DNA from 3 places in the Thiocapsa sp. C2-2m genome. Region 1 is predicted to be linked to each of the others. Evidence: predicted binding sites of a transcription regulator. Region 1 holds the regulator's gene; each other region holds the start of a gene.
What was found. The regulator sigma-54, encoded in region 1, starts transcription at its own class of promoters, with help from an activator protein. The targets are predictions, from matches to a motif close to TGGCANGNTNCNTGCTT.
Positions count from the first base shown of each region.

Region 2: the regulator sigma-54 is predicted to act here: its motif matches at 7,022-7,038, upstream of AADX97_RS17920 (TorF family putative porin).
Region 3: the regulator sigma-54 is predicted to act here: its motif matches at 8,206-8,222, upstream of glnA (glutamate--ammonia ligase).

Region 1 is NZ_JBBWVD010000012.1:53,195-63,747, reverse strand. It holds gene AADX97_RS11155 (ABC transporter ATP-binding protein) at 1-362, opposite strand, end outside; gene AADX97_RS11150 (hypothetical protein) at 479-1,039, opposite strand; gene AADX97_RS11145 (KpsF/GutQ family sugar-phosphate isomerase) at 1,225-2,244, shown strand; gene kdsC (3-deoxy-manno-octulosonate-8-phosphatase KdsC) at 2,468-2,989, shown strand; gene lptC (LPS export ABC transporter periplasmic protein LptC) at 2,986-3,612, shown strand; gene lptA (lipopolysaccharide transport periplasmic protein LptA) at 3,609-4,130, shown strand; gene lptB (LPS export ABC transporter ATP-binding protein) at 4,219-4,971, shown strand; gene AADX97_RS11120 (RNA polymerase factor sigma-54) at 5,153-6,637, shown strand; gene hpf (ribosome hibernation-promoting factor, HPF/YfiA family) at 6,668-7,003, shown strand; gene AADX97_RS11110 (PTS sugar transporter subunit IIA) at 7,317-7,766, shown strand; gene hprK (HPr(Ser) kinase/phosphatase) at 7,789-8,751, shown strand; gene rapZ (RNase adapter RapZ) at 8,808-9,677, shown strand; gene AADX97_RS11095 (PTS sugar transporter subunit IIA) at 9,674-10,081, shown strand; gene AADX97_RS11090 (HPr family phosphocarrier protein) at 10,078-10,347, shown strand; gene ptsP (phosphoenolpyruvate--protein phosphotransferase) at 10,344-10,553, shown strand, end outside.
Region 2 is NZ_JBBWVD010000023.1:57,574-68,126, reverse strand. It holds gene AADX97_RS17955 (hybrid sensor histidine kinase/response regulator) at 1-380, shown strand, start outside; gene AADX97_RS17950 (response regulator) at 430-1,302, shown strand; gene AADX97_RS17945 (metalloregulator ArsR/SmtB family transcription factor) at 1,346-1,684, shown strand; gene speE (polyamine aminopropyltransferase) at 1,963-2,826, shown strand; gene AADX97_RS17935 (ammonium transporter) at 3,034-4,293, opposite strand; gene AADX97_RS17930 (ammonium transporter) at 4,361-5,698, opposite strand; gene AADX97_RS17925 (P-II family nitrogen regulator) at 5,722-6,060, opposite strand; gene AADX97_RS17920 (TorF family putative porin) at 6,138-6,920, opposite strand; gene AADX97_RS17915 (accessory factor UbiK family protein) at 7,331-7,597, shown strand; gene AADX97_RS17910 (YifB family Mg chelatase-like AAA ATPase) at 7,620-9,143, shown strand; gene AADX97_RS17905 (ATP-binding cassette domain-containing protein) at 9,345-10,553, shown strand, end outside.
Region 3 is NZ_JBBWVD010000009.1:98,837-109,389, reverse strand. It holds gene gyrB (DNA topoisomerase (ATP-hydrolyzing) subunit B) at 1-1,911, shown strand, start outside; gene AADX97_RS08815 (lysophospholipid acyltransferase family protein) at 2,014-2,739, opposite strand; gene gmhB (D-glycero-beta-D-manno-heptose 1,7-bisphosphate 7-phosphatase) at 2,783-3,328, opposite strand; gene glyS (glycine--tRNA ligase subunit beta) at 3,566-5,656, opposite strand; gene glyQ (glycine--tRNA ligase subunit alpha) at 5,669-6,574, opposite strand; gene AADX97_RS08795 (cation diffusion facilitator family transporter) at 6,815-7,969, shown strand; gene glnA (glutamate--ammonia ligase) at 8,457-9,860, shown strand; gene AADX97_RS08785 (DUF4124 domain-containing protein) at 9,955-10,485, shown strand.

The sequences.
Region 1 (10,553 bases):
AGCCGAAACAACGCCGATTTTCCGAGCGTGTGAACAGGCTCGCCATCGACCTCGATGCTCCCGGCGTCCGGGCGGAGCTGCCCGGTGATCAGCTTGAGCAGGGTCGTCTTGCCCGTGCCGCTCGGCCCCATGACGGCGGTCACTGCGCCGCGCCGGATGTCCATGTCGACCCGATGGAGCACGACCTGCGAGCCGCGGCGGAAAGAAAGTCCGCGGATCTTTACCAGAACATCGCCGCCGGGACGCGAGCCCTTCTCCGGCGAAGGTCCGGGGCGTGCGGCATCGGGCGTCGCCGCGGGCTCGAAGGAGCCGATCGCGGAGACTGCGGCGGGGGGCGTCGCTCGGGTGCGTCGACTTCCCATAGATCGTATCGCTGTCGGCGCGGTTGGAAAACCCGGCATTCTGGCGGGCTCGTGTCGGAGCGTCAACCGCCGGATCGTCAACCCCGATCGTCAACCCCGATCGTCAACCCCGATCGTCAACCTAGGCCGAGCAGCTCTACGAGTGACTGCCAGCGGCTCACGTCCTCGAACCGCGCTCTGCCCATCAAGGCGAGCGCGGGTCGCCCTCGGGCCGCCGCCGCAAGCTCCTCCAACCAGCCGCGCGCAGCGCGCAGGTCGGTATAGAGCCCTGCGGGCACCGCACAGGCAAGGGCCGATGCGCGCGACCCCGCTGCCGCGGCGACGCATTCGAGCAGCACGTATGCAGACCCGGTAAGGTCGCCTCCGTGGCCTTGATCCGGGCACAGGATCCAACCGCCGAAATGCTCGCCGAGACCTGCTTGAGTCCCGACAGACTCAGAGACCGCCACTGCGCAGGTGTCATGGTGAAGATAGAATGCGAATGTTGCCGGCACATCGCGGCACCATTGCGCGAGAGTTCCCACATCGGCAGAGTCCCAGGCGTCGGCGTCAAGCGCAACGGCACCGAGCATATTGGCAAAATAGGTCAACCGCCAATCCTCGGGGAGGTCGTCGGGATAGAAGTCGTCGTCGGGCGACGGATCCCATCCGGTTCTAACGGGGAGAATGCGGCTCATGTTCTCGAGGTCACTCCGATCGGATTATCTTCTATCTTGACGATGCCCTGTGGTGCAACGACGTACCGCGCCAAGCCACCTAGGCGGGGCGATCGCCCCGGGGGACAGCGGGGCGATCGTTGGTGTATTTTGCATCGCGCCATTGCCGATGCGCGAAGGGGCGCGATGGAGGACCTCGGACCAGCATGACAGATCCACGCAGACTCGGCAGCCTGCCGGCTCAACTCGCGCTTGGCGAATCGGCCAAGATCAAGGCGCTCGGGCGCGCCGTCGTGGAGACCGAGGCCGGCGCGGTCACCGCCTTGGCCGAGCGGATCGACGACGACTTCGTCGCCGCGTGCCGCTACCTGCTGGCCTGCGAGGGCCGCATCGTCGTCCTCGGGATGGGTAAGTCGGGCCACATCGGCGGCAAAATCGCGGCGACCCTGGCCAGCACCGGTAGCCCCGCCTTCTTCGTGCATCCGGGCGAGGCCAGCCATGGCGACCTCGGGATGATCACGCCCCGCGACGTGGTCCTGGCCCTGTCCAACTCTGGCGAAACGGCCGAGCTCTTGATGCTGCTGCCCTTGCTCAAACGGCTCGGCGTGCCCCTGATCAGTATGACCGGCAAGCCCAAATCAACCTTGGCGCGAGAGGGCGACGTCCATCTCGACGTGAGCGTCGCGAGCGAGGCCTGTCCGCTCGGCCTTGCCCCGACCTCAAGCACCACCGCAACCCTGGTGATGGGCGATGCCCTGGCCATCGCCCTGCTCGAGAGCCGCGGTTTCACCGCCGAGGACTTCGCCCGCTCCCATCCGGCCGGCAGTCTCGGACGGCGGCTGTTGCTGCATGTCGGCGAGGTCATGCACCGCGACGAGCAGTTGCCGTCGGTCCCTCTAGGCACGACCTTGCGCGCCACCCTGGAAGAGATGTCCCGCAAAGGCCTGGGCATGAGCGCCGTGGTCGACGACGACGGCCGCCTTGCCGGGATCTTCACCGACGGCGACCTGCGACGCGCGCTCGACCGCGGGATCGATGTCCATCGCACCGCCATCGACACCCTACTGACCCCCAACTGCATCACGATCCAGGCCGAGGCCCTTGCTGCCGAGGCCCTGCGCCTCATGGAGTCGCGGTCCATCAACGCGCTGCTGGTCATCGACGACGCCGGCCGACCCGTCGGCGCACTGAACATGCACGATCTACTGCGCGCAGGGGTCATGTGAGGAAGCCGCCAGCTTTCAGCTATCAGCTATCAGCTATCAGCCGTCAGCCGCCGGCCACCAGCCGTCAGCTACCGGCCGCCAGCCAAAGGTTGAAAGCTGATAGCTGATAGCTGATAGCTGATAGCTGATAGCTGATAGCTGATAGCTGATAGCTGATAGCTGGAGACTAGAAACCGGAGGCTCCCCCCGGCCCCCCGACTCGACACCCAAGAGGACTGACCCCATGCAAGACATCCTCGAACGCGCCGCCCGGATCCGCCTGGTCATCTTCGACGTCGACGGGGTGCTGACCGACGGCAGCCTCTATCTCGGCGACGACGGCCAAGAGTACAAGGCGTTCAACTCGCGTGACGGACACGGTATGGTGATGCTTCAGGAGAGCGGGGTGCAGATCGGGATCATCACGGGCCGGACCTCGCAGGTGGTGAGCATCCGCATGCAAAGTCTGGGCGTAGAGCACCTTTTCCAGGGCTGTCGCGACAAGCTTCCGGCCTACGAGACGCTCAAACGCGACCTGTCTCTCGACGACGAGGCCATCGCCTATGTCGGAGACGATCTGATGGATCTGCCGATCATGCGTCGGGTCGGGCTCGCCATCGCGGTCGCAGACGCGCACCATTTGGTGCGCGGCCACGCCCATCTCTGTACCCAAGCGCGCGGCGGTCGCGGGGCCGCGCGCGAGGTCTGCGAGCTCGTCATGGAGGCGCAGGGAACCTGGGCGCGGATCGTCTCCGGCACGCCATGAGCGGACGACTTCGGGTCAGCGACCTGCCGATCTGGTCCTCACGGCAGTGGATGCTCGCCGCCTTCTTCGTCGGCTCCGGACTGTTGGGATGGTGGCAGCTGCGCCCCGAACCCGAGCCGGCCGCACCCGAGGTCGAGCGTGCGCGGCTCCCGGATTATGTCGTTGCACGCTTCACCGCTGTCGAGACCGACGACACGGGCAAACCGAGCCGGCGCTTGATCGCCGAGGAGCTGCGCCAGTATGTCGAGGAGGATCTCTCGGAGCTGGATCGCCCGCGCATGACACTCTTTCAGCGTGAAGGCGAGACCGAAGCCGAGCCCTGGCGCGCACGCGCGAATAGCGGCCTGGTCCTCCCCGGCGGCGAAGAGGTCCGTCTCGAGGGCGCCGTGGAGCTTGAGCGCAAGGGTGACGCGAGTCGGCCCGCCACCCGGATGGAGACCGAGCTGATGCGCATCTGGCACAAACAGGCCTTCGCCGAAACCGATCGACCGGTCCAAGTCAACAGCGCGTTGGATCGGCTGACCGCGACCGGGATGCGCCTCTGGTACGACGAGCCCGTGCGTGCCCAGTTCGACGGACGCGCACATATCTTTATCGCACCCGAGCAGATCGAGGAGCCATGAGCGACAGAGGATTCTACGACCGTCAGCGCCGGGGCTCCGCCCTGGCCGCGACCCTGGCCTGCGTCATCACCCTCGCGTGCGCCACGGCGGCGGCGCTCGAGGACGATGCGAGCCAACCCATCCTGATCGAAGCAGACGATGTCGAGGTCCTGGAGGCGGAGAACACCAGTATTTATGTCGGCAATGTCCAAGTCGACCAGGGGAGCATGCGGCTTCTCGGCGATCATGTGACCGTTTACCATCGCGACGACCGCCGCCCGCGCTTTATTATCGCACTCGGCGCGCCGGCCAGCTTCAAACAGCTCCTCGACAACGACGAGGGCGAGGTCCTGGCCTTCGCCAGGCGCATGGAATACGACGCCGACAAGGACGAGCTCACCCTCATCGAGGACGCCTTGCTGATTCAGGGAGCCGACCGCGTCGCGAGCGAGCGCATCGTCTATGATCGCGCCCGCGCCCATTTCCGTGCGGGGGGCGGCGGACGGGTCAAGATCACCATCACGCCGGAGGAGGAATGAAACTGAACCGCGCCGGAGGCAATCACCGGGGTCGATGCGGGAGCGCATTTCGGATGCCGCCAATAGCCTCGGAGCCAGCGCGGTTCAGATGAACGACCTTGTTTCGGGTAGCCGGTCCAGCACGTTGCGCGCGGAGCATCTGAAGAAGAGCTATCGCGGCCGTCAAGTTTTACGCGATGTGAGCGTCGGCGTGGACGCCGGCGAGGTCGTGGGCCTGCTCGGACCGAACGGGGCGGGCAAGACCACCTGCTTCTATCTAATCGTCGGCCTCATTCCCGCGGACGAGGGCCGTATCGCGCTGAGCGGGCAGGACATCACCCTAAAACCCATGCATGCGCGCGCACGCGCCGGCCTGAGCTATCTGGCACAGGAACCCTCGGTGTTTCGCAAGCTCAGCGCGCGCGACAACATCCTCGCCATCCTGGAGGCGCGCGGCGACCTTTCTCGGGCTGATCGCAACCTGCGCTGCGAGCGCCTGCTCGAAGAGCTCGGGATCGCCCATGTCGGCGGATCGCTCGCGCTCAGCCTCTCGGGCGGGGAGCGACGGCGCCTCGAGATCGCACGCGCGCTCGCGGTCGACCCCCTGGTGATGCTGCTCGACGAGCCCTTCGCCGGGGTCGACCCTATCGCCGTCGGCGACATCAAGGCCATTGTCTCGCATCTGCGCGATCGCGGGATCGGCGTGCTGATCACCGATCACAACGTGCGCGAGACGCTCGATATCTGTGATCGAGGCTACATCATCAGCTCGGGGTGCGTCATCGCGGCGGGCACCCCGGCGCAGCTTCTGGCCGATCAGCAGGTCCGCGATGTCTACCTTGGCGCGGATTTTTCCATGTAGGGGCGAGCCCGCATGCGCATCGGCACGTGCATCGGTTGGCTGCTCTTTCCGAGATGTTGGGTGTAAGATGGGATCCTGCCACGGCTGATGACGCCTTCACCGGACTGAAACGGCTAGAATCGAGCAGCATGGGCCATGGCGGCCACCTGATCGAACACCTCGAGAAGCGCATCCGCGATCCATGAAGCAATCCATCCAGCTTCGGCTCGGCCAGCACCTGACCATGACGCCTCAGTTGCAGCAGGCGATCCGTCTGTTGCAGCTCTCGACCCTGGAGCTTCAGAAGGAGATTCAGGAGGCGCTGGATACCAACCTGATGTTGGAGGAAGGCGACGACGCGGACCGCTTCAACGCCGGCGAGGAGCAGCAGACGGGCACGATCCAAAGCGAAGATATCGAAACACCGCGGGGTTCGGTCGAGCAAGCCGTCGACCGCGAGATTCACGCCGAATCCAACGAGATGCCCGAGGAGCTGCCGGTCGACACGCTCTGGACCGATGTCTTCGATTCCTACTTGCCGAGCACGTCGCACGGCTCGGACGACGGTTCGGATTACGATCCCTTTGCCCAGCAGAGCCGCCCTCAGACACTGCTCGACCACCTCGCGTGGCAGCTCAACCTCTGCAGGCTGAGCGAGCGCGACAACATGATCGCCCAAGCGGTCATCGATTCGATCGACGCCGACGGCTATCTGCGCATCGATGTCGACGAGCTGCTCCTGACCATCGACCATCCCGAGATCAGTGCAGAGGAAGTGGAGGCGGTCGTTCACCGCATTCAGTCCTTCGACCCGCCGGGCGTGGGTGCCCGCAACCTTGCGGAATGTCTGCTGATCCAACTGAGTCAGCTGCCCCCCCAAACGCCATGTCGGAGCGCTGCGACGGCGATCTGCCGCGACGGGTTCGAGTATCTGGCCAAGCGCGACGTCGCCTCCCTGGTGCGTCAGTTGAAGGAACCCGAGGAGACCGTTGCCGGTGCGCTGACGTTGATCCGTCGGCTCAATCCGCGCCCCGGAAGCCTGATCGCCGGCACGCCGGCCCAGTATGTCGTCCCGGATATCTTCGTGCGCAAACGCGAGGGCCGATGGTCGGTCGAGCTAAATCCCGAGTCGATGCCTAAACTCAGAGTGAACGCCGACTATGCGCGCCTGATCCGGCGCGCCGATCAAAGCGCGGACGGCGTCACCTTGAAGAGCCATTTGCAGGAGGCACGCTGGTTCATCAAGAGCCTGGCCAGCCGCAACGACACGGTGCTGCGCGTCGGCGCGAAGATCGTCGAGATGCAGCAGGAATTCTTCGAGCACGGGGACGAGGCGATGAAGCCGATGGTTCTGCGCGATGTCGCCGAGGCATTGGAGCTGCACGAGTCGACCGTATCTCGAGTAACCACACAGAAATTCATGCATACGCCGCGGGGGAGCTTCGAGTTCAAGTATTTCTTTTCCTCGCACGTCAACACCGCTTCCGGCGGGGAATGCTCGTCGACCGCGATTCGCGCCCTGATCCGCAAGCTGATCGCCGCCGAGTCCGCGAAAAAGCCCATGAGCGACAGCAAGATCGCACAGGAGCTTGCCGATCAGGGGATCAACGTCGCGCGGCGAACTGTCGCCAAGTACCGCGAGGCCATGGGGGTTCCACCCTCGAACGAGCGCAAGCGCCTGGATTAACAGGCCGTTTGAACCATAAGGAGTCAACAGATGCAGATCAACCTGACGGGTCATCACATCGACGTCACCGACGCGCTGAAAGGCTACGTCGACACGAAGTTCGAGCGCCTTGCGCGGCACTTCGACCACGTCATCAACGCTCATGTCGTTCTGAGCGTTGAAAAGCTTGCCCAAAAGGCGGAGGCCACTCTGCATATCAACGGCAACAAAGTCTTTGCCGACTCTGTCCACGAGGACATGTATGCCGCGATCGACGGACTGATCGACAAACTCGATCGCCAAGTGCTGCGCCACAAGGAGAAGAAGAGCGATCATCGCGGCGCGAACCCGAAGATCAGCGAGGGCGAAGAGCCCGATCGGATCTGACGTACCCGAGACCTCCGAGGGGCGCTCCTGCCCGTCGAAGGCATTTAACGAACGGGATCCGGCACGGGGTCGGCAGACGCAATCGACGGCCCCGACCGGAGCATCCGAGGACAGACCCAATACGCGCCGCTTTTTTGGCGTTCCGGTCGTGACGGCACAGTTCAAGAATTTGTTTCTAGCCACTAACCACTAAACACTAACCACGATATTCAGGATCCATGAGCAGACACCTTCGCCCGCCATCGCCGTGCGGACAGCGATCCAGAAGCCAGCCGAAGTGCCGCTTACCAGCGGCGCACGGGAGCCGATACCGATGCTCAGCCCCGCACTGATCAACGAGGCCCGGATCGGTCAAGGGCTTGAGATTGCCAGCAAGAAGCGCTTGCTCGAGACCCTTGCCGAGCTGCTTGCCAACGACCACCCACGCTTGAGCACGGAGACTGTCTTCGAGCGCCTTCTCGAGCGGGAACGGCTCGGAAGCACCGGTCTAGGCCACGGCGTCGCCCTACCGCACGCGCGGGTCAAAGATGTCTCGCACGTCATCGGCGCTTTCGTGCAAACCACGCGTGGGGTGGATTACGACGCGGCCGACGGCGAGCCGGTCGATCTCGCCTTCGCGCTCTTGGTTCCGGAGACCGCGACCGAGGAGCACCTCCAACTGCTCGCCTATCTGGCGGGTCGCTTCAGCGAGTCCGCAACGCGGTCACGACTGCGCGATGCCGACTCGCCCGCGGTCATTCTGGACCTTCTGAAGGCCACCTAGCGGTCGAGACGGGCCGCCAGCGATGATCGACAGCCTGCAATCCCTGATCGACCAGACCGGACCCCGGCTCAAGCTGCGCTGGATCACGCCGGAGCCGGCGACCGCGCGCCCGCTGCGCGGCGACGATCCGGGACGCTCCCGGCAGTCGTTGATCGGCTCCCTGAACTGCATCCACCCCAATCGCCTGCAGGTCATCGGACACGCCGAGATCCTCTACCTGGCGGATCTGGGCCGGACCGCCTTCGGCGAGACCGTGGACAAGCTCTTCTCGGATCATCCGGCCGCCGTCATCTTCTCCGACGGCATTGATCCGGAGTTTGCCTTCCGCGAGGCCGCCGAGCGGACACACACGCCGCTGCTCGGCTCCTCCCTGGGCGACGAGGAGCTGATCAATCATCTGCGTTATTTCCTTACCCATGCGCTCGCCGAGCGCCGCACGGTGCACGGCGTCTTCATCGAGGTCTTGGGCATGGGCGTCCTCCTAGTGGGCGATCCGGCCGTCGGCAAAAGCGAGCTGGCGCTCGATCTGATCGCGCGTGGCCATCGCCTCATCGCCGACGACGCGCCGCGTTTCGCACGCATTGCCCCGGAGACCCTGGAGGGCACCTGTCCCGAGGCGCTGCGTGATTTTCTCGAGGTCCGTGGCTTGGGGATTCTCAACATCCGCGCCATGTTCGGCGAGGGCGCCGTCGTGCGCAGCAAGACGCTGAATCTCATTATCGATCTCCAGCCGCTCGACCAACAGCAGCTCGAGTGCATCGATCGCCTCAGCGGCAGTCTCTCGGTCCGCACCATCCTCGGGGTCGCCGTCCCCAAGATCACGATGCCGGTCGCACCCGGTCGCAATCTGGCGATCCTGGTGGAGGCGGCCGTACGACACCAGATTTTACGCATTCGCGGATACGATGCCGGCGTCGACTTCGTCGACCGCCAGGCCCGTGCCATCAGCATCGATCGACCCGACCCGCCGAGATCACCGTCATGATGCAACCACCGGCAGAGGAGCAGGTGCTTGAACCGCCTCAGTCCGTCGGCAAGCCGATGAGGCTCGTCATCCTCAGCGGCCTCTCCGGCTCGGGCAAGAGCGTCGCACTCCATACCCTGGAAGACGTGGGTTTTTACTGCATCGACAACCTGCCGCTCTTCCTGCTGCAGGATCTGGCCCTCGGACTGCACGAGGGGCTCGACGACGCCTTCATGAAGACGGCGGTCGGCATCGACGCCCGCACCAGCCCGAGCAGCGGCCCGGAAGAGCTCCGACACCTTCCCGAGCTGGTTCGCTCGGCACGCGCGCGCGGCATCGGCTGCGATGTCCTCTTCCTCGACGCCCAGACCGAAACCCTGATCAAGCGCTTTAGCGAGACCCGTCGCAAGCACCCCTTGACCCGCGGCGACCGCTCGCTGCCGGAGGCGATCGCGCTCGAGCGCCAACTCCTCGAGCCGATTCGAAGCTGCGCGGACATTCGTATCGACACGACCCTGACCAATGTCCACGAGCTGCGCGATCTGGTGCGCAGCCGCTTGGTCGGCGGCGACTCGCCGAAGGTATCCATCCTGCTTCAGTCCTTCGGCTTCAAGCACGGGGTCCCGCACGATGTTGACTTCGTCTTCGACCTGCGCAGCCTGCCCAATCCACATTGGCAACCCGAGCTTCGGCGCTTGACCGGGCGCGATCGCCCCGTGATGGAATTTCTCGATTCCGCGGGAGCCTTTTGCCGAATGCGCGCCGACATCCAGGGGTTCTTCGATCGCTGGATCCCCAGCTTCGAGACGGACGGACGCAGCTATCTGACGATTGCGATCGGCTGCACGGGCGGGCAGCACCGCTCGGTCTATATGACCGAATCCCTGCGGCATCATTTCGAGTCCGACGGCCATCAGGTGATGGTGCGGCATCGGGATCTGCCTTGAGCGTCGGGCTCCTGATGATCACCCATCAGCCGTTCGGCGCGGACCTGCTGCGGGTCGCGACGGCGATTCTCGGCGGACGTCCGCCGGGGGTCGAGGCGATGGATGTCGTCAACGACGTGCCTTGCGAGATCCTGACGGCGCAAGCCGCCGAGTGCTTGGAGCGCTTGGACGCGGGCGAGGGCGTCCTGATCCTGACGGATCTCTACGGCTCGACACCGGCCAACGTCGCGGTATCGCTGCTCGCGATCCACGAGCGGTTGAGCGTCATCGCCGGCCTGAATCTACCCATGTTGTTGCGCGCTCTGACCTACGCCTCGCTCGACCTGGATGCCGTGGCCGAGAAGGCGCTGCAGGGCGGGCGCGACGGCGTCTTGCTCTGCCCCCGAAGAGACGACCGTGCATGATTCGCAAAGAGATTGAGATCCTCAATAAGCTCGGTCTGCATGCGCGCGCGGCGGCCAAGCTCGTGCAATGTGCCGGACGGTTCGTCAGCCATGTGGAGATCGAGCGGCGCGGTCAGAGCGTCAACGGTAAAAGCATCATGGGCGTGATGATGCTGGCCGCGAGTCAGGGCACCCGGATCAGGGTCGAGGCCACCGGCGAGGACGAGGATGCCGCCATGGCGGCGATCGAGGCGTTGATCGGCAATCGCTTCGGAGAGTCGGAATGACCACCGCCTTTCAGGGGATCGGCATCTCGACGAGCCGCTCGCTGGCACTCGGACCTGCCTTCGTGGACGGGCGCGGCGGCAGTACCGTCTTACAATCCTCGATCGAGGCCGACCAAGTCGCCGCCGAGATCGAGCGACTGGACCTGGCGGTCACGGCAGCGCGCCAGGCCCTGAAGGCCGTGCGCAACCAGATCCCGCGCCACACG
Region 2 (10,553 bases), on a different contig from region 1:
CCCTCGTGCAGCTCGCCTCGGAGCTGTCGCGGCACGACCTGCGCGTACAAACCGCGGCCGACATCGACGAGGCACTCGAGACCCTTCAGGAAGAGGGTGAAGGCTGCGAGCTAGTGCTGCTGGCCGCCGGGGTGTCCGACGAAATGACCTGTGCTACGATTCGGACACTCTTGAGCCGCAGTACGGGGCCTCACCCGGCCGTAGCCGTGCTCGGCGATCGCTCGGCCAAGACCCGGGTTGCCGATTGCTTGGGTGCGGGTGCCGTTGAATTTATATCTAAACCCATCGATTCCGATCAACTCACGGCGCTGCTTGCCGAGGTGCTACCGGACAGACGCGCCCCGGAGGCATCCGCAGCGATCCGCGAACCGATCGTTTGAGCCGCCGAGGCCAGCTCGCGACGGTCCCGGGCGCACAAGGGCAGACGACATGACCCGTTACGCCGGCTTCAAGCTGCTGATCGTCGACGACCACGCTCACAATCTCTTCACGCTCCGAACCCTGATCGAGAGCGAGATGGATGTCGAGGTTCTCGAGGCCACCTCGGGTCAGGACGCCATCGACCTGACCCACCGGTATCCGGACATCGACCTCATCATCCTCGATGTGCAGATGCCCGAGATGGACGGCTTCGAGACCGCTTCCATGCTCAAATTGCGCAAGCGCACGCGCGATATCCCGATTATCTTCCTGACCGCTGCCTTCAAATCGGAAGAGTTTCAGCAGCGCGGGTTCGCCGTTGGTGCCGTCGACTATCTGCTCAAACCGATCGACGACAACCTTCTGATTAATAAGATCAGCACCTACTTCCGGCTGATCGAGAAAGAGCGCGAGCTCAACCGAACCCTGGAGCAGACGGTCGCGGAACGGACGAAGGAGCTCGCCGAAGCACGGCAATACCTGGAGAACATCATCACGCATATGGGCGAAGCGCTCTTGGTCTTGGATCCAAGCGGCACCATCAAGCACACCAACCCTGCCGCGTGGAAGATGCTCGGCTACCGCGGCGACGACCTGCGCGGTATGTCCATCGGCGATGTATTCGAAGAGGAAGGCGACGCCGAAGCAGGCGCCTTCATGGGAACCTGGCTGGAAGCACTGATCCGCACCGGGGCCCTGAGCCGGATCGAGGCCCGCTTCATCGCTCGCGACGGACGGCGCGTCCCGATCCTCTTCTCGCGCACCGCGGTAAAAGATACCGAAGGGCGGATCAGCGATATCATCTGTATCGCCAAGGATATGACCGGCTACGTTCGGGTCGGGGAGAACGGGAACGCGAGATCCCTGCCGACAGGGGGATAAGCATCGACACGAATAAGATCGACGCCCCGAGGGAGGAGCAAGCATGAGTGAGCCGATGGTCCCCGAAACCCCCGAAGACGATGAAAACACCACCCTGACCGCCAACGCACTGAAGGCGATGGCCCACCCGCTGCGCTGGAAGATCCTTTGCTCGCTCGGCGACAAGGAGCTTTCGGTCGGCGAGATCGTCGACCGCACCGGGACCTCGCAGAGCAATATCTCCCAGCACTTAGAGCAGCTGCGCAACAAGAATATCGTCGTCGCCCGCAAAGAGGCGAACCGGATTTATTATCGGATCCGCAACGATCAGCTGCTCGACCTCATCGGCATCATGCGCGACGTCCTGTGCCCCGCAAACCTGGACGACCGATTCCCCAAATAGGCCGGCCTCTTGAATGCCCACCGGCGTCGGCCCCGGGGGTCGTCAGGTCTGCGCGGATGCTCGCCGAATCGGGACTCATGCCCTCGGCCGTGTTCTAGTTAACGTGTCAGAAAAACGTTGGGCACCGAATCCAATCGTTGTCGTTGTCGTTGTCGATTACGACAACGACAACGACACCGAGAGCCGTGGCAGATGGGTTCTCTCGTCGAGTTGTTTTTCTTGTTTTGGAACCGTTCCTAAAGATAATGCCCGCACACCCCACTCAGGACACTCCCCCCATGCTCGATCCCAACACCTGGTTCTCCGAGGTCGCAGCTGCAGACGGCGCCGCCTTCTCGCTGCGGATCTCCTCGAAACTCCACGAGGAGCAGAGCCCCTATCAGCACATCGAGATTTACGAGACCGAGGGTTTCGGCAATCTCATGGTGATCGACGGCTGCACCATGCTCTCGAGCCGCGACAACTTCCTCTATCACGAGATGATGTCGCACCCGGCACTCTTTACCCATCCGGATCCCAAGCGGGTCTGCATTATCGGGGGCGGCGACTGCGGGACCTTGCGCGAGGTGTTGAAGCACCCCGGTGTCGAGCAGGCGGTTCAGATCGACATCGACGAGCGGGTGACGCGTCTCTCCGAGATGTTTTTTCCGGAGCTCACCGCCTCCAACGGCGATGCGCGCGCGCACCTCTTGTTCGAGGACGGGGTGCGCTGGATCCAGGAGGCGGATGCCGGCAGTCTGGACATCATCATCGTCGACAGTACCGACCCCGTCGGGCCCGCGGTCGGTCTCTTCACCAGCGAATTCTACGCCCACTGCCGACGCGCCTTGGGCACGGGCGGCATTCTGGTTCAACAGAGCGAATCCCCCCTGTATCACATGTGCATCCTGACCGAGATGCACACCGCGATGCGCAGCGCCGGCTTCCGCAACACCGGCTCCCTCTTTTTCCCCCTACCCATCTATCCCTCCGGCTGGTGGAGCGCGACGATGGCAGGCACCGACCTGTCGGTCGGGGATTTTCGTGTCGATGACGCGGCTCGCAAAGCCTTCGACACCCTCTACTACAACGCCGAAATCCATCGCGCCGCCCTGGCTCAACCCGAATTCTTCCGGCGCGCGCTCGCCGAGATCGCCGACTGAGCCCGGTTGCTCGGGGCTTCCGACGCATCGTATGGCGGGCCGAGGTCGAGCAAGGTCCGGCGCTCCGGGGGCGCCGAACATCGAATGTTTGTTGCACGGCGTTTCAGCCGACCTTGATGGATTTCGCTGGACGCGGTGTAAATTTCGGGGGCAAAAAAATGGGGCCCGAAGGGCCCCCAAGAATTCACAACAGTGCAAAGCGGAACATCAGACGCCGCCGCGAGCCCCGACAAACTCGGGGTAGGCCTCGAGGCCGCACTCCCCGATGTCGACACCCTCGTACTCCTCTTCCTCGCTGACTCGGATACCCATGATGAGCTTGAGGATCAGCCAGACGATGAAGGAGGTCACAAAGACCCAACCCAGGATGGTCCCGAGACCGATCGCCTGAGCAGCGAAGCTAGCGTCGCTATTGGTGATGGGCACCGCCATCAGACCCCACATTCCGACCACGCCGTGCACGGAGATGGCACCGACCGGATCATCGACCCGCAGCTTGTCCATCGTGACGATCGCGAAGACGACGATCACGCCGCCGATGGCCCCGATCATGGTCGCGAGCAAGGGCGAAGGCGTCAGCGGCTCGGCCGTGATGGCGACCAGCCCGGCAAGGGCACCGTTCAAGGCCATCGTAAGATCGGCTTTGCCGAACAGCAGCCGTGCCGTGATCAGACCGAAGATGGTTCCGCCGGCCGCTGACATGTTGGTGTTGACGAAGACCGCCGCCACCGCATTGGCATCCTCGATGTTGGAGATGACCAGCTGCGACCCGCCGTTGAAGCCAAACCACCCAAGCCAGAGGATGAAGGTACCGAGCGTGGCGATCGGCATATTCGCTCCAGGGATGGCGTTGATGGATCCGTCTTTCCCGTATTTGCCCTTACGCGCACCCAGCAGAAGAACACCTGCAAGCGCGGCCGAGGCGCCTGCCAAATGAACGAGTCCGGAGCCTGCGAAGTCGAGAAATCCGAGCTCGTCGAGGAAACCGCCGCCCCATTTCCAATAACCCTGCATCGGGTAGATGAATCCGGTCATCACCACCGCAAAGAGCAGGAAGGCCCAGAGCTTCATCCGCTCGGCCACGGCACCGGAAACAATCGACATGGCGGTGGCCACGAAGACAACCTGGAAGAAGAAGTCGGCCATCGAGGAGTAGTAAGTTTCACCGTCGCTGCCCAGGACATCTTCGACGCTGTTGTCGCCGCCGAACATGAAGCCCCAATCGATAACGGGGATAAAGCCGTTTCCGTCGGCCGGATACATGATTCCGTAGCCCACCAGCATGTACATGATCGAGGCGACCGCGAAGAGTGCGATGTTCTTGGTCAGGATTTCGGCGGTGTTCTTGGCGCGGACCATCCCGGCCTCGAGCATTGCGAAGCCGGCGGCCATCCACATGACCAGTGCGCCGGAGATGAGAAAATAGAAGGTATCGAGCGCGTAGCTCAACTCGGTAATTGCTTCCACGAGAGGATCTCCAAGAGGTTCGAGGCGAGGCAGGGCCGAGGCGGACGGATCCGCCTCGGCTGGCGGCTTACAGGATGTAACCGCGCTCGCCGTGCTGGGAAAGATCGAGGCCTTCGGTTTCCTGCTCCTCGCTGACACGCAGACCGATGACCAGATCGACCAGCTTGAGGATGAGGTAAGTCAGGATGACGGTGTAGACCAAGGTGAAGAGAACTCCCTTGATCTGGATCCACACCTGCCCGAGCATCGTCATCCCCTCGACTAGGCCGGCCCCGCCGAGTGCGGCCGAGACGAAGACGCCGGTCAGGATGGCGCCGACGATCCCCCCAACCGCATGGACACCGAAGACATCAAGCGAGTCGTCGTAGCCCAAGACCCGTTTAAGCTTGGTCGAAGCAAAGAAACAGATCATGCCCGAGGCGGCACCGATGGCGAGAGCACCGAGCGGACCGGCCGTTCCGGCAGCAGGCGTGATTGCGACGAGTCCGGCGACGGCGCCGGTCGCGATTCCCAGTACGCTCGGCTTGCCGTGCGTCACCCACTCGGAAAACATCCAGGCGAGTGCCGCGGCCGCCGTGGCGACCTGAGTCACCAGCATCGCCATTCCGGCACTCTCGTTTGCCGCGAGCGCGCTGCCGGCATTAAAGCCGAACCAGCCCACCCAAAGCATCGAGGCACCCAGCAGGGTGTAGCCCAGGTTGTGCGGAGGCATGGCCGTGTGCGGATAGCCCCGACGCTTGCCCAAGACCAAGGCGGTCACGAGACCCGCGATGCCGGCATTGATATGCACCACCGTACCGCCGGCGAAATCCAGAACGCCCCAGTCCCACATCAGCGCCCCGTCACCGCCCCAAACCATATGGGCAATCGGCAGATAGACGATGGTGAACCAGATCGCCATAAACCAGAGCAACGCAGAGAACTTCATACGTTCGGCGAAGGCACCGACGATCAGAGCCGGGGTAATGATGGCGAAGGTCATCTGAAAGGTGGCGAAAACAGTCTCGGGTATCGCGGCCGTCAGACTCTCGCGTGTCACCCCACCGAGCAGAACCTTGTCCAGCCCACCGATGAAGGTATTGATATTGATGGCACCCTGCTCCATGCCCTGCGTCGAAAACGCCAGACTGTAGCCATAGAGGACCCAGAGAATTGTCATGAGAGCGGCTATGGCAAAACATTGCATCAAAATCGATAGCACGTTCTTCGCTCGAACCATGCCGCCGTAGAAGAGCGCCAAACCCGGGATCGTCATGAATAGAACAAGTGCAGTCGCGGTCAGTATCCAGGCTGTGTCGCCGCTGTTCAGAACAGGGACCTCCTCGGCAAACGCCAGTGCAGGCGTCAACAGCAACAGAGCCGTCAGGGCCGGAAAGGCCAGTTGTCGCGGTTCCAAAATGTGCATCGTTGCGATCCTCTCGACGACCACTAGAGTGCGTCCGATCCGGTCTCGCCGGTGCGAATGCGGATGACTTGTAGGAGATCGAAGACGAAGATCTTCCCGTCGCCGATCTTGCCGGTCCGCGCCGCGCTGCTGATGGCCTCGATGACCTTCTCGACCATCGCGTCGTCCACGGCGATCTCCACCTTGATCTTGGGGAGAAAATCCACGACATACTCGGCGCCGCGGTAGAGCTCCGTGTGTCCTTTCTGGCGACCGAAGCCCTTGACCTCGATGACCGTTATACCGGATACGCCGATGTCCCCGAGTGCCTCGCGGACGTCGTCCAGCTTGAACGGCTTGATGATGGCTGCAACCAGTTTCATTGCAATGAAGCTCCTGTAGAGGCCAAGGCTTGAGCCTTGGCCGAGGGATTGGAATGGCGAGTACGAAGCGGGATGATTTAGAATTCCTTCAACCAGCCGACCCAGAACTGCGGGTCGTCGTCGTAGGTATCGCGTCCGACTTGATCGTAATTCAAGCTGAAGGTGCCGAAATCACCGGCCTCGCGGCTGACCGTCAGGCCCCAATGACCATAGTCGTTGCCGCCGTCGTTGTAATCGAAATCATAGTAGCCGCCGCGAACACCGAGCCCGAAATCGTAGGGCAGCGCAAACTCGAGGCCGGCGTAGTAGTACCAGTCACCTTCGACAAAGAGCGCTTCGCCGGAAGGAACGCCGGGCGCATCGTCGGCCTGACCCCAAACCGTGTAGGCCAATCCGAGCGTGAGCCACTTCCAGGTCGCGCTGCCGCCGAGTTCGGCGAAGTCGAGGTCCTTGCCATCGGGATATGCGTAGTAGATGGCGTTGACGTCGAAGCTGAGATCGTCGTTGATGGCCTTGCTGAAGCCCAAATAACCGTCGAGCTCATAGCCGGGCGAGCTGGAGGTTTCCACGACATCGAACGTCTTCTCATCGAAGTCGACCTCGTACTCGACACCGTCGCCGAAATCGACGTTGGAGATCCAAGCGCCTGCATAGAAACCACTGCTGTGCTCGTAGTCGACCCCGCCTTGAACGGCCGGGCTGTCGTCCGTCTGCGTCACGCCGCGGAAAATGTAATTGCTGACCACGCCGATATTGGCGCTGAAGTTATGCGTCTCGTCGGCCGCGGCGATCTGGAAGGTACCGGCGCTCATGGCGAGCGCCCCAAGCGCGAAAACGGTTCCGATGCGTCCTATTGTCATTGCTGTATGCCTCTCGATGATGCGGGCTTGCTTGTCGAGGTTGGAAGAAGACCGGCCGGTGCCCGAGTGACCTCGCCGGTTGTGACGTTGTGATGTCGATAAGGCATAAAGCGCGCCACATCTTGGCGCCCCACTGGAAAGAGGTATTTCGGCATCATGTGACAAAGACACAACAGCACACCGCACCAAGGCGACGCATAGGCGGGCACCGGGAAGAACGGCCGCACCATAAAGATGCAACGCTGCGGCCTTCGATTGAATGCCGGCCCACTTGCCCGCCTAGCCGTCCTATAATGGCGGCTGAGTCGGCTAACAATGGCTCTCGCGACAATGGATTCGCCGCGGGATCGGCACTCGCATCCACGTTGGACCTACGGGTCAAGCACAGACCGCAGCACAGAGGACACCCCATGTTGGAACCAAAACAGCTCGACGATCTCGCCCAGCGCCTCGCATCGGCGATGCCGAAGGGTATCCAGATGTTGCAGGAAGACATCGGCCGCAATCTCCGAGCCTCGCTCGAATCCGGCCTGGAGAAGCTCGACCTGGTCACCCGCGAGGAGTTCGACGTCCAATCCGCGGTCCTGGCGCGCAGCCGCGAGAAACTGGCGGTGCTCGAGGCGCGCATCGCCGAGCTGGAGCGTGCGCCGGCACCCGGGCAAACAGGGGCGGATTGAGGTCCCGATACCGAGCAGGGGCATGGCCCTCTGTATCCTGCACAGTCGTGCGCGGGTCGGCATTCATGCCCCCGCCGTTACGGTCGAGGTCCATCTATCCGGAGGTCTGCCCTATCTATCGATGGTCGGACTGCCCGAGATGGCGGTCAAAGAGAGCAAGGACCGCGTGCGCGGCGCCTTGTTGAACGGCCGGTTCCAGTTTCCGATCGGCCGGGTCACCATCAATCTTGCACCGGCCGACCTTCCCAAGGAGGGCGGACGCTTCGATCTGCCGATCGCGCTCGGCATCCTCGGCGCGTCCGGCCAGATCGTCACCGAGCGGCTGGATCGCTACGAATGGATCGGCGAGCTGGCGCTCTCGGGCGGGTTACGCCCGGTCAACGGCGTCCTGCCCGTCGCGGTGGCGGCACGCGAGGCGGGTCGGGAGCTGATCCTGCCGGCCGAGAATGCCGCCGAGGCGTCGCTGGTCTCCGGACTCGAGATCCGACCGGCGCGGCACCTGATGGAGGTATGCGAGCATCTGAACGGGACGCGCGTGCTGCCGACATTCGTTGCGGGCGAGCGCGTTTTCGTCGAGCCCGTCTATCCCGATCTCGCGGAGGTCAGGGGTCAGGAGCATGCGAAGCGGGCCCTGGAGATCGCTGCCGCGGGTGGCCACAGCCTGCTCTTGATCGGCCCGCCCGGCACCGGAAAGTCGATGTTGGCGAACCGGCTCCCCGGACTCTTACCGCCGTTGAGCGAGTACGAGGCGCTGGAGGCGGCGGCGATCCGCTCGGTGAGCGATCGCGACCTGTTCGACCCGGCGCGCTGGCGCGAGCGTCCGTTTCGCTCGCCGCACCACACGGCATCCGGCGTCGCGTTGGTGGGCGGGGGCAGCAACCCGCGCCCCGGCGAGATCTCGCTGGCGCACCAAGGGGTCTTGTTTCTCGACGAGCTGCCCGAGTTCGACCGCAAGGTACTGGAGGTCTTGCGCGAGCCCTTGGAGTCCGGTCATATCGACATCTCGCGGGCTGCGCGACAGGCACGTTTCCCGGCCCGATTCCAGTTGGTCGCCGCGATGAATCCCTGTCCCTGCGGCTATCTCGGTGACAACAGCGGGCGCTGTCGGTGTACCCTTGACCAGGTGGGACGCTATCGCGGACGGATCTCGGGACCGCTGCTGGACCGCATCGACATGCACGTCGAGGTTCCTCGGCTGGACCTCTCTCGGCTCGGCGAATCCGCGTCGGAGAAGCGGGAGACGACAGCGCTTGTGCGACAGCGAGTTGGCGCCGCGCGCGCCCGCCAAATCGCGCGGGCGGGTAAGGCCAATCATGTCCTCGGACCTGCCGAGATCGAGCGCGACTGCGCCCTGGAGCCCGACGGGCAACGCATGATCCAGCAAGCGATCACCCGTCTGGCCCTATCGGCGCGGGCCTACCACCGCATCCTGAAGGTGGCCCGAACGATTGCGGATCTCGACGGTCTCGCGCTGATCGAGCAGCGACATCTCGGCGAGGCAATCGGTTACCGTCGGCTCGACCGCGGCAATCCGTCACCCACCTAAACCGCGTCCAGAGCGCCATGCGTCATTTTCGTGATGTATTCAGTCTTGGGGACTTCACCACCCTTGGTGGAGACGCGATTTAATATTCCTATTTTTTCAAAATTTTAAACCGCGCCAGCTCCAACAATCCTCAAGTCTGCCGGGGCCGGTCGCATCCAAGAACATCAGATACCGCGCTGGGCGCGGTTTAGACTCGACACCATGCTCCAGCTCCAATCACTCAGCCTGCGCCGCGGCCCGCACCTCTTGATCGAGGGCGGCGACGTCACCGTCTATCCGGGTCAAAAGGTCGGGTTGGTCGGCTACAACGGCTGCGGCAAGTCGAGCCTCTTCGCGCTGCTGCTCGGGCATCTCCACGCCGACGCCGGTCAAGCGACGATCCCGGCCGGCTGGGAGGTCGCCCATGTCGCCCAGCACACCCCGGACAGCGAGGGCGCGGCGATCGACTTCGTGCTCGACGGCGACGCCGAGATGCGCCGCATCCAGGCCGAGCTGGCAAGGGCCGAGGCGGCCGGCGACGGACTGCAGCAGGGCGAGCTGCTGGGGCGGCTGGAGGCGATCGACGCCTACGGGGCGGAAAGCCGTGCGGCGCGACTTCTGCATGGGCTCGGCTTCGCACCCGGCGACGAGCACCGCTCGGTCAATAGTTATTCGGGCGGTTGGCGGATGCGTCTCGCCTTGGCGCGCACCTTGATGTGCCGCTCGGACCTCCTGCTGCTCGACGAGCCGACCAACCACCTTGACCTCGACGCCGTGATCTGGCTGGAAGGCTGGTTGAAGGCGTATCCGGGAACGCTCCTGCTGATCTCGCACGACCGCGACTTCCTCGACGCCGTGACCGGGCATATCCTGCACCTCGACCATCAACACCTGACCCTCTACGCGGGAAACTACTCCGCCTTCGAGCGCCAGCGCGCCGAGCGGCTCGCCCAGCAACAGGCCGCGAGCGAGCGCCAACAGCGCGAGATCGCGCACATGCGCAGCTTCGTCGAGCGCTTCCGGGCCAAGGCGACGAAGGCGCGTCAAGCGCAAAGCCGCCTGAAGGCGCTCGAGCGCATGGAGCTGATCGCGCCGGCCCACGTGGACTCGCCCTTTCGCTTCGCGTTCGCGCCGGCCGAAAACCTGCCGCGCCCGCTCTTGCGCCTGGACGAGATCGCGGCCGGCTACGGCGCAAGGCCCATCATCGAGGGGGTTGGACTCAGCCTCAACCCCGGGGATCGCATCGGACTGCTCGGGCGCAACGGGGCCGGTAAATCCACCTTCATCAAGGTCCTGGCCGGCGAGCTGACCCCCTCGAACGGGCGTCTGGAACGCGCTCAAGCCCTGAAGATCGGCTATTTCGCCCAACACCAGGTCCACCAGTTGCGTCTGGACGACAGCCCGCTCGGCCATCTTCGTCGCCAGGATCCT
Region 3 (10,553 bases), on a different contig from region 1:
CGCTTCTATCCATCGGACCAAACCTTTACCCACATCGAGTTCCATTACGACATACTCGCCAAGCGTCTTCGCGAGCTCTCCTTCCTCAACTCCGGTGTGCGTATCGCGTTGTTCGAAGAGGCGACCGGCAGAGAGGACATCTTCGAGTATCAGGGCGGCATCCGGGCCTTTGTCGAGCACCTGAACCAAAACAAAGAGCCGATCCACCCGAGCGTGATCCACTTCACCGCCGAGCGCCAATCCGTCACGGTCGAGTTGGCGATTCAGTGGAACAACGGCTATCAAGAGACGATCTTCTGCTACACCAACACCATCCCGCAGAAGGACGGCGGCACCCACCTGGCCGGACTGCGCGCCGGGCTGACCCGGACCTTGAACGGCTATATCGAGCGCGAAGGTCTCGACCGCAACCAAAAGATCCGACCGGTCGGCGACGATGCACGCGAAGGCATGACCGCGGTTCTGTCCGTGAAGGTACCGGACCCGAAGTTTTCGTCCCAGACCAAAGACAAGCTGGTCTCCTCCGAGGTGAAGGCCATCGTCGAATCGCTCGTAGTCGAACAGTTGAATATTTTCCTCGAGGAGCAGCCGGCAGAGGCGAAAGCGATCGCCAACAAGATGCTTGAGGCCGCGCGGGCCCGCGAGGCGGCCCGGAAGGCCCGCGAGATGACTCGGCGCAAGGGCGTTCTCGATGTTGCAGGGTTGCCTGGCAAGCTTGCCGACTGCCAGGAAAAAGATCCGGCCAACTCGGAGCTGTATCTGGTCGAGGGTGATTCCGCAGGCGGCTCGGCCAAACAAGGGCGCGACCGGGCCTTTCAGGCGATTCTTCCGCTCAAGGGAAAGATCCTGAACGTCGAGAAGGCCCGTTTCGACAAGATGTTGTCCTCCGCCGAGGTCGGGACACTGATCACCGCGTTGGGGTGCGGGATAGGGCGCGAAGAGTACAACCCGGACAATCTCCGCTATCACCGAATCATCATCATGACGGACGCCGATGTCGACGGCGCACATATTCGAACGCTTCTGCTGACCTTCTTTTACCGGCAGATGCCCGAATTGGTGGAACGCGGCCACATCTTCATCGCACAGCCGCCGCTCTACAAGATCAAAAAGGGAAAGCAGGAGGAGTACCTGCTCGACGACGCGGCATTGAATCGCGCGATGCTCCAAGCCGCACTCGATGGGGCTGACCTCCATGTCAATGCGGACACCGTACCTTTGGCGCGTACCGCGCTCGAAACACTCGCGCGGGATTATCAAGTTTTTGTCGGGATCATCAAGCGCCTATCGACACGCTACGACGCGGTCTTTCTCGACGAGCTCGCCAAGGCACCCCCGCTCGACGATGACCTGTTGGCCGATGTTGGTGCCTTCTTGGATTGGCGAAACGACATGGAGCGGCGTCTGAATCAACTTGAGTCGCTTTCTTTGCACTACCAGCTCCGTCTCACCGATCCGTCATCGCTTCGTCCGGGCGCGCTGGAGTTGGTTCGTTTGATCCATGGGATTCCGGAGAGCCGCATCATCCCGTTGGACTTCTTCCACACGGCGGACTACGCAAAGATCCTGGATTACGGCCGAAAGGTCGCCGGCCTGATCGAGCCTGGCGCCTACATCGCGCGCGGCGAGCGCCGCAAGGAAATCAGCGAGCTGGGCGAAGGGATCCGCTGGCTGCTCGCCGAGGCGCAACGCGGGCACAGCATTCAGCGCTATAAGGGACTTGGCGAGATGAATCCCGACCAGCTCTGGGATACCACCATGAATCCGGAGACTCGGCGCCTGTTGCGGGTGACCATCGAGGATGCCGTGGGTGCCGACCAGATCTTCACCACCCTGATGGGCGATCACGTCGAGCCGAGGCGGGAGTTTATCGAGCGCAATGCGCTCAATGTCGAGAATCTCGACATCTAAACCGCGTCCAGAGCGAGATGCCCATTTCGAGTGAGCTCGACGTTTGGTGCATCCACAACCCTTAGCGGGGACGCGGTTTAGAATGATACATTTTTGAATACTTTAAACCGCATCCGCTTGAGGCAATGCGGCGACCGTCGATTCGATCCACTCTTCGACCGCCGCATTGATCTCGGCTGCCGTTCGACCCGCGCTCGGGATCGTTGGCCCGATGACCAAGTCGATCGTCCCGGGTCTCTTGCCGATACTGCGCCGTCCCCAGAAGGAGCCCGCGTTATGCGCGATCGGTACGACAGGTCGACCGCTTCGCTCGGCCAGGACGGCCCCGCCGATGGCGTACGTACGGCGAGAACCCGGTGCCGTGCGCGTGCCTTCCGGGAAGACGATCACCCACCGTCCATTCTGCAAGCTACGCAGACCTTCGCGCACCAGCTCGACAATTGCTCGACGTCCTGCAGTACGGTCAATCGGAATGCAGTGCAAGCGCCTCAAGCCGGCCCCGAAGACGGGGATGCGCATCAACTCCTGTTTTAAGACCCAGCTCTGTCGAATCGGCAGTACTGCCCTCAGAGCCAGGATGTCCCATGCCGACTGATGCTTGCTTAAAACAATCGCCGTTTCGGCAGGCAACCTCTCCAGTCCACTGACGCGACAACGCAATCCGCAAATCCATGCCAACGCGGCTAGATTGAGCTTTGCCCAACTTTGCGCTAAGCGATCGAGCCTTTCGTCCGATGCCATCGGACTGACAACGAGAAGAATGGTGGAGTAGACAAGGGCCGACCCGACCAAAACGACCTGGTACAGCAGCGAACGGGTCAAGTTCACCACACGGCTCGGACCGGATTTCATGCCTTCCCGGACTGTTCGTCTATCCATGGAGCAGTGCGTCGGCAACGGACGCGAGGTCGGCGTAGACCGGGACTCCGGCAAGGCCAGGAAACCCGCTCGCCAGTGTGCCTTCCCCTTTTCCCGTGCGAACCATCCAGGGATCGGCCCCGGCAGCCCTCGCCGCAACGATGTCGCCGAGCGAGTCGCCAACAAAGGGTATGCCTGCGAGGTCCACCGAGAGTCGCCCCCCGATCTCCTTGAGCATGCCGGGTTTAGGTTTACGGCAGCCGCAGCCATCATCGGGTCCATGGGGACAATAGACGATCATCTCGATGCGTCCTCCTTGCTCGGCCAGGAGATCCCGAAGTTTGTGGTGCATGGCATCGAGGTCCGCCGGTGTCAGCAGACCGCGCGCCAACCCGGACTGATTCGTCGCGACCGCCACCCGATAACCTGCGTGGGAGAGGCGCACGATCGCATCGATGCTGCCCGGCAATGGGATCCACTCGTCGAGGGATTTGACGAAATGCTCCGAGTCCTCGTTGATGACGCCGTCACGATCCAGAATCACGACCCGATCAACCATCAGTGCCGCCCTCGTGCATCAAGAAGCAACCCCTTGTTTAAACCGCGCCAAGTGCGGCATGCGAAATTTGTTGGAGTGGATTGGCCGCGCCAGCTCCGCCGGCTCTCGGAGCTGGCACGGTTTAGAGTATTAAAAATAATAAATTCTAAACCGCGCATCACCGAGATCGAGGACATCTCCAAGGCCAAACGCAAAATGACGCATGTCGCTCCGAACGCGGTTTAGTTGACCCACCGATCATTCTTGGAGACGGGAAATATCCGCAACCAACAGGAACAATCCCGCCAGGGAACGGAGCAGTCGGATGCGGTTCTCGCGGATATCCGGATCCTCCACCATGACCATCACTTGGTCGAAAAAGGCTTCGAGATCGGTTTCGAGGTCGGATAGAAGACTCAAGACCCCGACATAGTCACGGGAGCGGGCGAGCGGCAAGACCAGCGAGGACAGCTCATCGACCCGAGCGGCAAGACGGATCTCGGCCGGCTCTTTAAGCAGTTGGCCGTTGGTTTCCGGACACACCGAGCCGAAACCGATGTCGATCCCTGACTTGCTCAAGAGATTGCGGATTCGCTTGTTTGCCGCTGCAAGGGATGCAGACCCGCTCATGGATCGGAAGGCCGTAACGGCCGCCAGACGGGCATCGAGATCGGTCGGTAGAGTGACACCCGTGTGGAGCACCGCCTCGATCGTATCGGCGGAGACGCCGCGCTCGTGGTAGTAGCCGCGCAAACGATCGATCACATACGCCAGGGCTGCAGCCTCGACATCCTTGCTCAGAATCCCCGCCGGATAGGCGGATGCCGCCGAAGCAATCAACGCGCGCAGATCGAGCTCCAAGGGGGTCTCGATCAGGATACGCAGCACGCCGATCGACGCACGTCTTAGGCCGTAAGGGTCTTTGGCCCCAGTGGGACGCAACCCGATGCCGAAGATCCCGACCAGGGTATCGATTCGATCGGCGATCGCCAGGACCCTTCCGCACGGGCTCGCCGGAAGGACATCGCCTGCGAATCTCGGCAGATACTGCTCTTCCATTGCAGCGCAGACACAGGGATCCTCGTTCGCGTGCTCGGCGTAATAGCGCCCCATCGTCCCCTGAAGGCCGGGAAACTCGTAGACCATCGCGGTGACCAAGTCGCAGCGTGAGAGTCGAGCGGCGCGGGCAGCGAGATCGGAATCGACCCCGATCGAGGACGCCAGATCGCGTGCCAGGCGTGTCACTCGGGCGCTCTTCTCGGCGACAGTGCCGAGCCGATCCTGGAAGACGACGGTTTCGAGCCGATCGGCGTATCCTTCCAACGGCTGTCTGATGTCTTGGGCCCAAAAAAAGGCCGCATCAGCGAAACGAGGACGGATCACGCGCTCGTTGCCGGCGCGGACCTGATCCGGATCTCGGCTCTCGATGTTGGCCACGGTGATGAAGGATGCCTGCAAGGCCCCCGAGGTGTCCTCGACCGGGAAGTACTTCTGGTTCGAGCGCATCGTCTCGATCAGAACCTCGGGGGGAATGGCGAGATACGCCGCATCGAAGTGGCCCAAAATCGCGCTTGGCCATTCCACCAAGGCCGTGACCTCGTCGAGCAGCGCGTCATCGACCCGAGCACGCAAACCCTTCGCCGCAGCCAGCGCCTCGACTTGGCTGCGAACCAGATCGCGCCGCCGCTCGAAATCCGGCTCGACCGAACCGCATGACCGCAGCAACTCGGCGTATTCCGTCGCTTCGGGGACGTTGATCGGCTCGGGGTGATGGAAACGATGTCCTTGCGTGTGGCGACCGGCCTCGGTGCCCAGAATGCGCCCCGGTATCGCTTCCGTCCCCAGGACCAAGCAGACCCAGTGGACCGGACGCACGAACTCTTCCGAACCCTCGCCCCACCGCATGCGTTTGGGAATGGGAAGCCGGGCCAGTGCGGCGTCGGTCAACTCCGGAACCAGCGAGGTCGTGAGCGCGCCGGACACAGTGCTTCGGAATGCCAGCCATTCGCCCTTGTCGGTGACTTCGCGAGCGAGTGCATCGACCGGCACACCGCAAGATCCAGCGAAACCCAAAGCCGCTTTGGTCGGCTGGCCGTCAGCTGCGAACGCGGATTGAACCGCAGGTCCGCGCCGCAGAATCTCCCGATCCGGCTGCCGGGTCAGTATGCCGCGCACCAACAGGGCGAGTCGACGCGGCGAGGCGAAAGGCTCGATCGTCTCGAAGCCGATGCCGGCGCCGTCGAGTTGCTCGTGAAAACACGCGACAAAGGCGTTCGAGAGTGCGAGCAAAGCGGTCGGAGGGAGCTCTTCGGTTCCGATCTCGACCAGAAGGTTACTGGTTGGGTCCACAGTCGTCTCCCGTTAGCGGGTCAGCATCGGAAAGCCGAGGGCCTCCCGGCGGTCGAAATAAGCCTGGGCGACGGCTCGCGAAAGGGTGCGTACCCGCAGGATGAACCGCTGCCGCTCGGTGACCGAGATCGCGCCGCGCGCATCCAGGAGGTTGAAGGTGTGCGAGGCCTTCAAGACCTGCTCGTAGGCCGGCAGCGGGAGCCCCTCCTCGACCATGGCGGCGCTCACCGCCTCGCAGGTGTCGAACTGCCTGAACAAGGCGTCGACATCGGCGTGCTCGAAGTTGTAGGCGGATTGCTCGACCTCGTTCTGATGATAGACATCGCCGTAGGTGACGACGCCCGCGGGGGTCTGACTCCAGATCAGATCGTAGACGCTCTCCACACCTTGCAGGTACATGGCGATACGCTCGAGGCCATAGGTGATCTCTCCGGTCACCGGCCGACAATCGAGTCCCCCCACCTGCTGGAAATAGGTGAACTGCGTCACCTCCATCCCGTTGAGCCAAACCTCCCAGCCGAGCCCCCAGGCACCCAGGGTGGGCGATTCCCAGTTATCTTCGACAAATCGGATATCATGCACGAGCGGATCGATCCCGAGTCGGCGCAGCGAGTCAAGGTAGAGATCCTGGATCTCGAGCGGAGAAGGTTTCAGCACGACTTGGTATTGGTAGTAATGCTGGAGGCGATTCGGGTTCTCTCCGTAACGCCCGTCGGTCGGACGACGCGAGGGCTGGACATAGGCGCTGCGCCAATGCTCCGGCCCGATGGATCGCAGAAAGGTTGCCGGATGGAAGGTTCCCGCGCCCACCTCCATGTCGAGTGGCTGAAGGATGACGCATCCCTGCTCGGCCCAGTAACGCTCGAGGGCAAAAACGAGGCCCTGAAAGGTCGAGACATCCTCGCGATCGAGACTCAAGATCGTACTCCTTCGGCCCAGTGTTGACGAAAATCCAGCAGTATAGCGCCGATCGGCGAGATCGCGCCAAAGTTACAACGCTGGCCGATGCGTTCCGATCGGCGAGGTGGATCCGGGGTTGCTGTCGCCACGACCGCCCGTCCGCGCAAAACGCGCCATCGCCTGTTACCCTAGCGCCATCGACCGCGCGAAACCTCGGCCTCGGGCCGGCCTCCAAACCCAACCTTGACTCTTCCCGCCATGCGCACGCCCACAGACGCGTCAGCCGAACGCCGCCACGCCGTGACGCACACGGCCGTCATCGGGGCCGCGATCAATTTCGTGTTGTCCGTCGTGAAGATCATCGCAGGGGTGTTCGGCCACTCTCAAGCGCTCGTTGCCGACGGGATCCATTCGCTCTCGGATCTCTTGTCCGATCTGTTGGTCCTCTTGGCCGGCCGCCGCGCCAGCCAAGGACCCGATCACGATCATCCATACGGGCACGCTCGGTACGAAACGGTTGCAACCCTCATGTTGGGTTTGCTGCTCATCGCGGTGGCCGTCGGCATCGCCTGGGATTCCATCGAGCGGTTGTTTCAGCCCGCGGCCTTGCTCCAGCCGGAACCATTGACCCTGCTTGCAGCCCTGGCATCGATCCTGGTCAAGGAATGGCTCTACTGGTGGACACTCGGCTATGCTAAGCGCGTCAAGTCGGATCTGCTGCGCGCCAACGCTTGGCACCACCGAACGGATGCCGTTTCTTCGGTGGTCGTGCTTGTCGGCATTGCCGGGACCATGGCCGGCCTGGCCTATCTGGACGCAATCGCGGCGGTCGTGGTCGCGACCATGATCGCAAAGATCGGTTGGGAGCTGGGCTGGGATGCCATCAACGAGTTGGTCGATACCGGGATGGAATCCGAGCGGCTGAGCGCGGTCAAGGAAACGATCCGGTCGGTCGGCGGCGTGCGTGATATCCACATGCTGCGAACGCGCCGCTATGCCGGACAGGTCTCGGCCGACGTGCACGTCCTGGTCGATCCCCTCGTCAGCGTCTCCGAAGGGCATATGATCAGCCTGTTGGTGGAGCATCGACTCAAGCGCGAGATCGACGAGATCACCGATGTGACCGTGCATATCGATCCCGAAGACGACGATCGGTATCCTCCACCGGTCGGGCTCCCGCTGAGGGCCGAGGCGTTGGCCCGACTCGCTTCGCTCTGGTCGGCGATTCCAGAGGCGAACGAGCGTGAACGGATGGTCTTCCACTATCTTCGAGGCCGGATCGACATCGAGGTGCATTTTCCGCTCGCTGCGTGCCAGAGACGTGGCGCGGATGCGGACGCTCTTCGCGAGCGGCTCGCCGCGGCGATCAAGGACGAGCCGGCGTTCCGCGACGTGCAAATCCTGTTCAGTTAGCTGTCGCACTATTTGGGTGCGCCTTTTTTCCACAAGGCACCATTAAGGTGCATCCATTCCGTGGTACGAGGCGGATCCTCTTGCGGCCGGTTCTACGTCGGTTGGTCTCGGGCTGCCACGACCAATCCGAGACCCTCGTCGCTCTCAAAAGACCACAATGTAAACAACGTCTTGATTGTACTCCGGACCAATAGCCAGGCACCGATCCAGCCATAAGGAGATCCCGAAAGATGTTTTGGCTCGGTAGATGCTTAGTGGCCCCGAGGTGATCGACAGCACCGGCTGTCCCCGGTGTCGACTCGACTCGACGCGGAGGACATCCATACAAACCGAGTCACCGCGACCCGCCGACCCATCGCGAGTCGTGCAGCCTGAATAGCGACCTGCTAGGCTCCCAGTCGCCTCGGTGCGTCCGGAGGCAACAGACCTATTACGACGCTGTCCGGCCATATTTCCCCCGAACCCATAGCAGCTGGAGAAATCCCAAATGACAGACGTGATCAAAATGATCAAGGACAACGACGTGAAGTTCGTCGACCTTCGCTTCACCGACACGCGCGGCAAGGAGCAGCACGTCTCCATGCCTTCCCGCGTGGTCGACGAAGACCTTTTCAAGGACGGCAAGATGTTCGACGGCTCGTCAATCGCAGGCTGGAAAGGAATCGAGGCGTCGGACATGGTCCTGATGCCGGAACCCTCCACTGCCGTCATGGATCCCTTCACGGACGAGAACACCCTGATCATCCGCTGCGATATCCTGGAACCCGATACCATGACCGGGTATGAGCGCGATCCGCGCTCCCTGGCCAAGCGTGCTGAAGCCTATCTGAAGTCGACGGGCATCGCCGACACGGCGTACTTCGGTCCGGAGCCCGAGTTCTTTATCCTGGACGATGTGCGCTGGGGCGCGGACATGAGCGGCGCCTTCTACAAGATCGATTCCGAGGAGGCGGGCTGGAACTCGGAGCGCGTTTTCGCCGACGGCAATATGGGGCATCGCCCGAGCACGAAAGGCGGTTACTTCCCGGTCCCGCCGGTTGATTCGCTGAATGATATTCGCGCAGCCATGTGTCTTGCGCTCGAAGAAATGGGTGTACCCGTCGAGGTGCATCACCACGAAGTCGCAACCGCGGGCCAATGCGAGATCGGCACCCAGTTCGATACCCTCGTATCGCGCGCCGACAAGAACCAGATCACCAAGTACGTCATTCAGAACGTCGCTCATGCCTACGGTAAGACGGCGACCTTCATGCCCAAGCCGTTGGTCGGCGACAACGGCAGCGGCATGCATGTGCACCAGTCGCTGAGCAAGGACGGCCAGAACATCTTCGCCGGCGACAAGTACGCAGGCTTGTCCGACACCGCCCTCTATTATATCGGCGGTATCATCAAGCACGCCCGCTCTCTCAACGCCTTGACCAACCCCTCCACCAACTCCTACAAACGTTTGGTGCCGGGCTTCGAGGCCCCTGTGATGCTCGCCTACTCGGCGCGCAACCGCTCCGCCTCCGTTCGAATTCCCTATGTCGCCAGTCCCAAAGGACGTCGAATCGAGGTCCGTTTCCCGGATTCGACCTGCAACCCCTATCTGGCTTTCGCCGCGATGATGATGGCCGGTCTCGACGGCATCCAGAACAAGATCCACCCTGGCGATGCCATGGATAAAGATCTCTATGATCTGCCGCACGAGGAGGCCAAGGCCATCCCGACGGTTTGTCATTCCTTGGATATGGCCTTGGACTGCCTCGACCAGGACAGGGAGTATCTCACTGCCGGCGGCGTCTTTTCCGACGATTTGATCGATGCTTATATTGCTCTGAAGATGGGAGAGGTCACGCGCATCCGCATGACCACGCACCCGGTCGAGTTCGACATGTACTATAGTCTCTAGAGTCGGGGCACTCTCAAGCGTGCCGACGGGGCCCCGCGAGGGGCCTCTTCCATTTCAGGTTGAGCCCGAAATCCGGGTCGACTATCCTTTGGCCATGATCAAACACCTATTCGTCGCCCTCGTTTTGATCGCGCCACAAGCATCAAGCGCGGAGATTTTTCGCTGGGTCGACGCCGAGGGGCGCATCAACTTCTCGGATCGACGACCTCCGGATGCGGGCGCACAGCGCATTGTTCCCAACGCCGGTCCAGTGGATGATCCAGCCGACGACTCAACCTCCGATGGCGCGGCGCGCTCGGGCGATGACCCGTTTCTCGGATCCTATGCTGCCTTCGACATCCTGACACCAACCGCCGGAGCTGTCCTGATTCAGCCGACCGACACACTTGAAGTCCAGTTGCGCTTGGAGCCGCCGCTGCTCGAAGGGCATCGTCTCGACCTGGTGCTCGACGATCGTGCGGTCGCTGTCGAGGCGGGATCGATGCGTTTTCAAATCCAGGGGGTCGGATTCGAAGCGCACCGCATCCAAGCGCGCGTGCTGGATGCGCTCGGCACCGTTGTCGCCACGACCCCGTTGATTGCCCTTGAACTGCGTCAGTCCGCTTCCCCTGGGGTTTTGCCCTAAGCTCTCGTTATTGCAGCGGCTTTCCCGATCGACACCGGTCGCGCCGTGAGGGTACGCATTTTGCATAT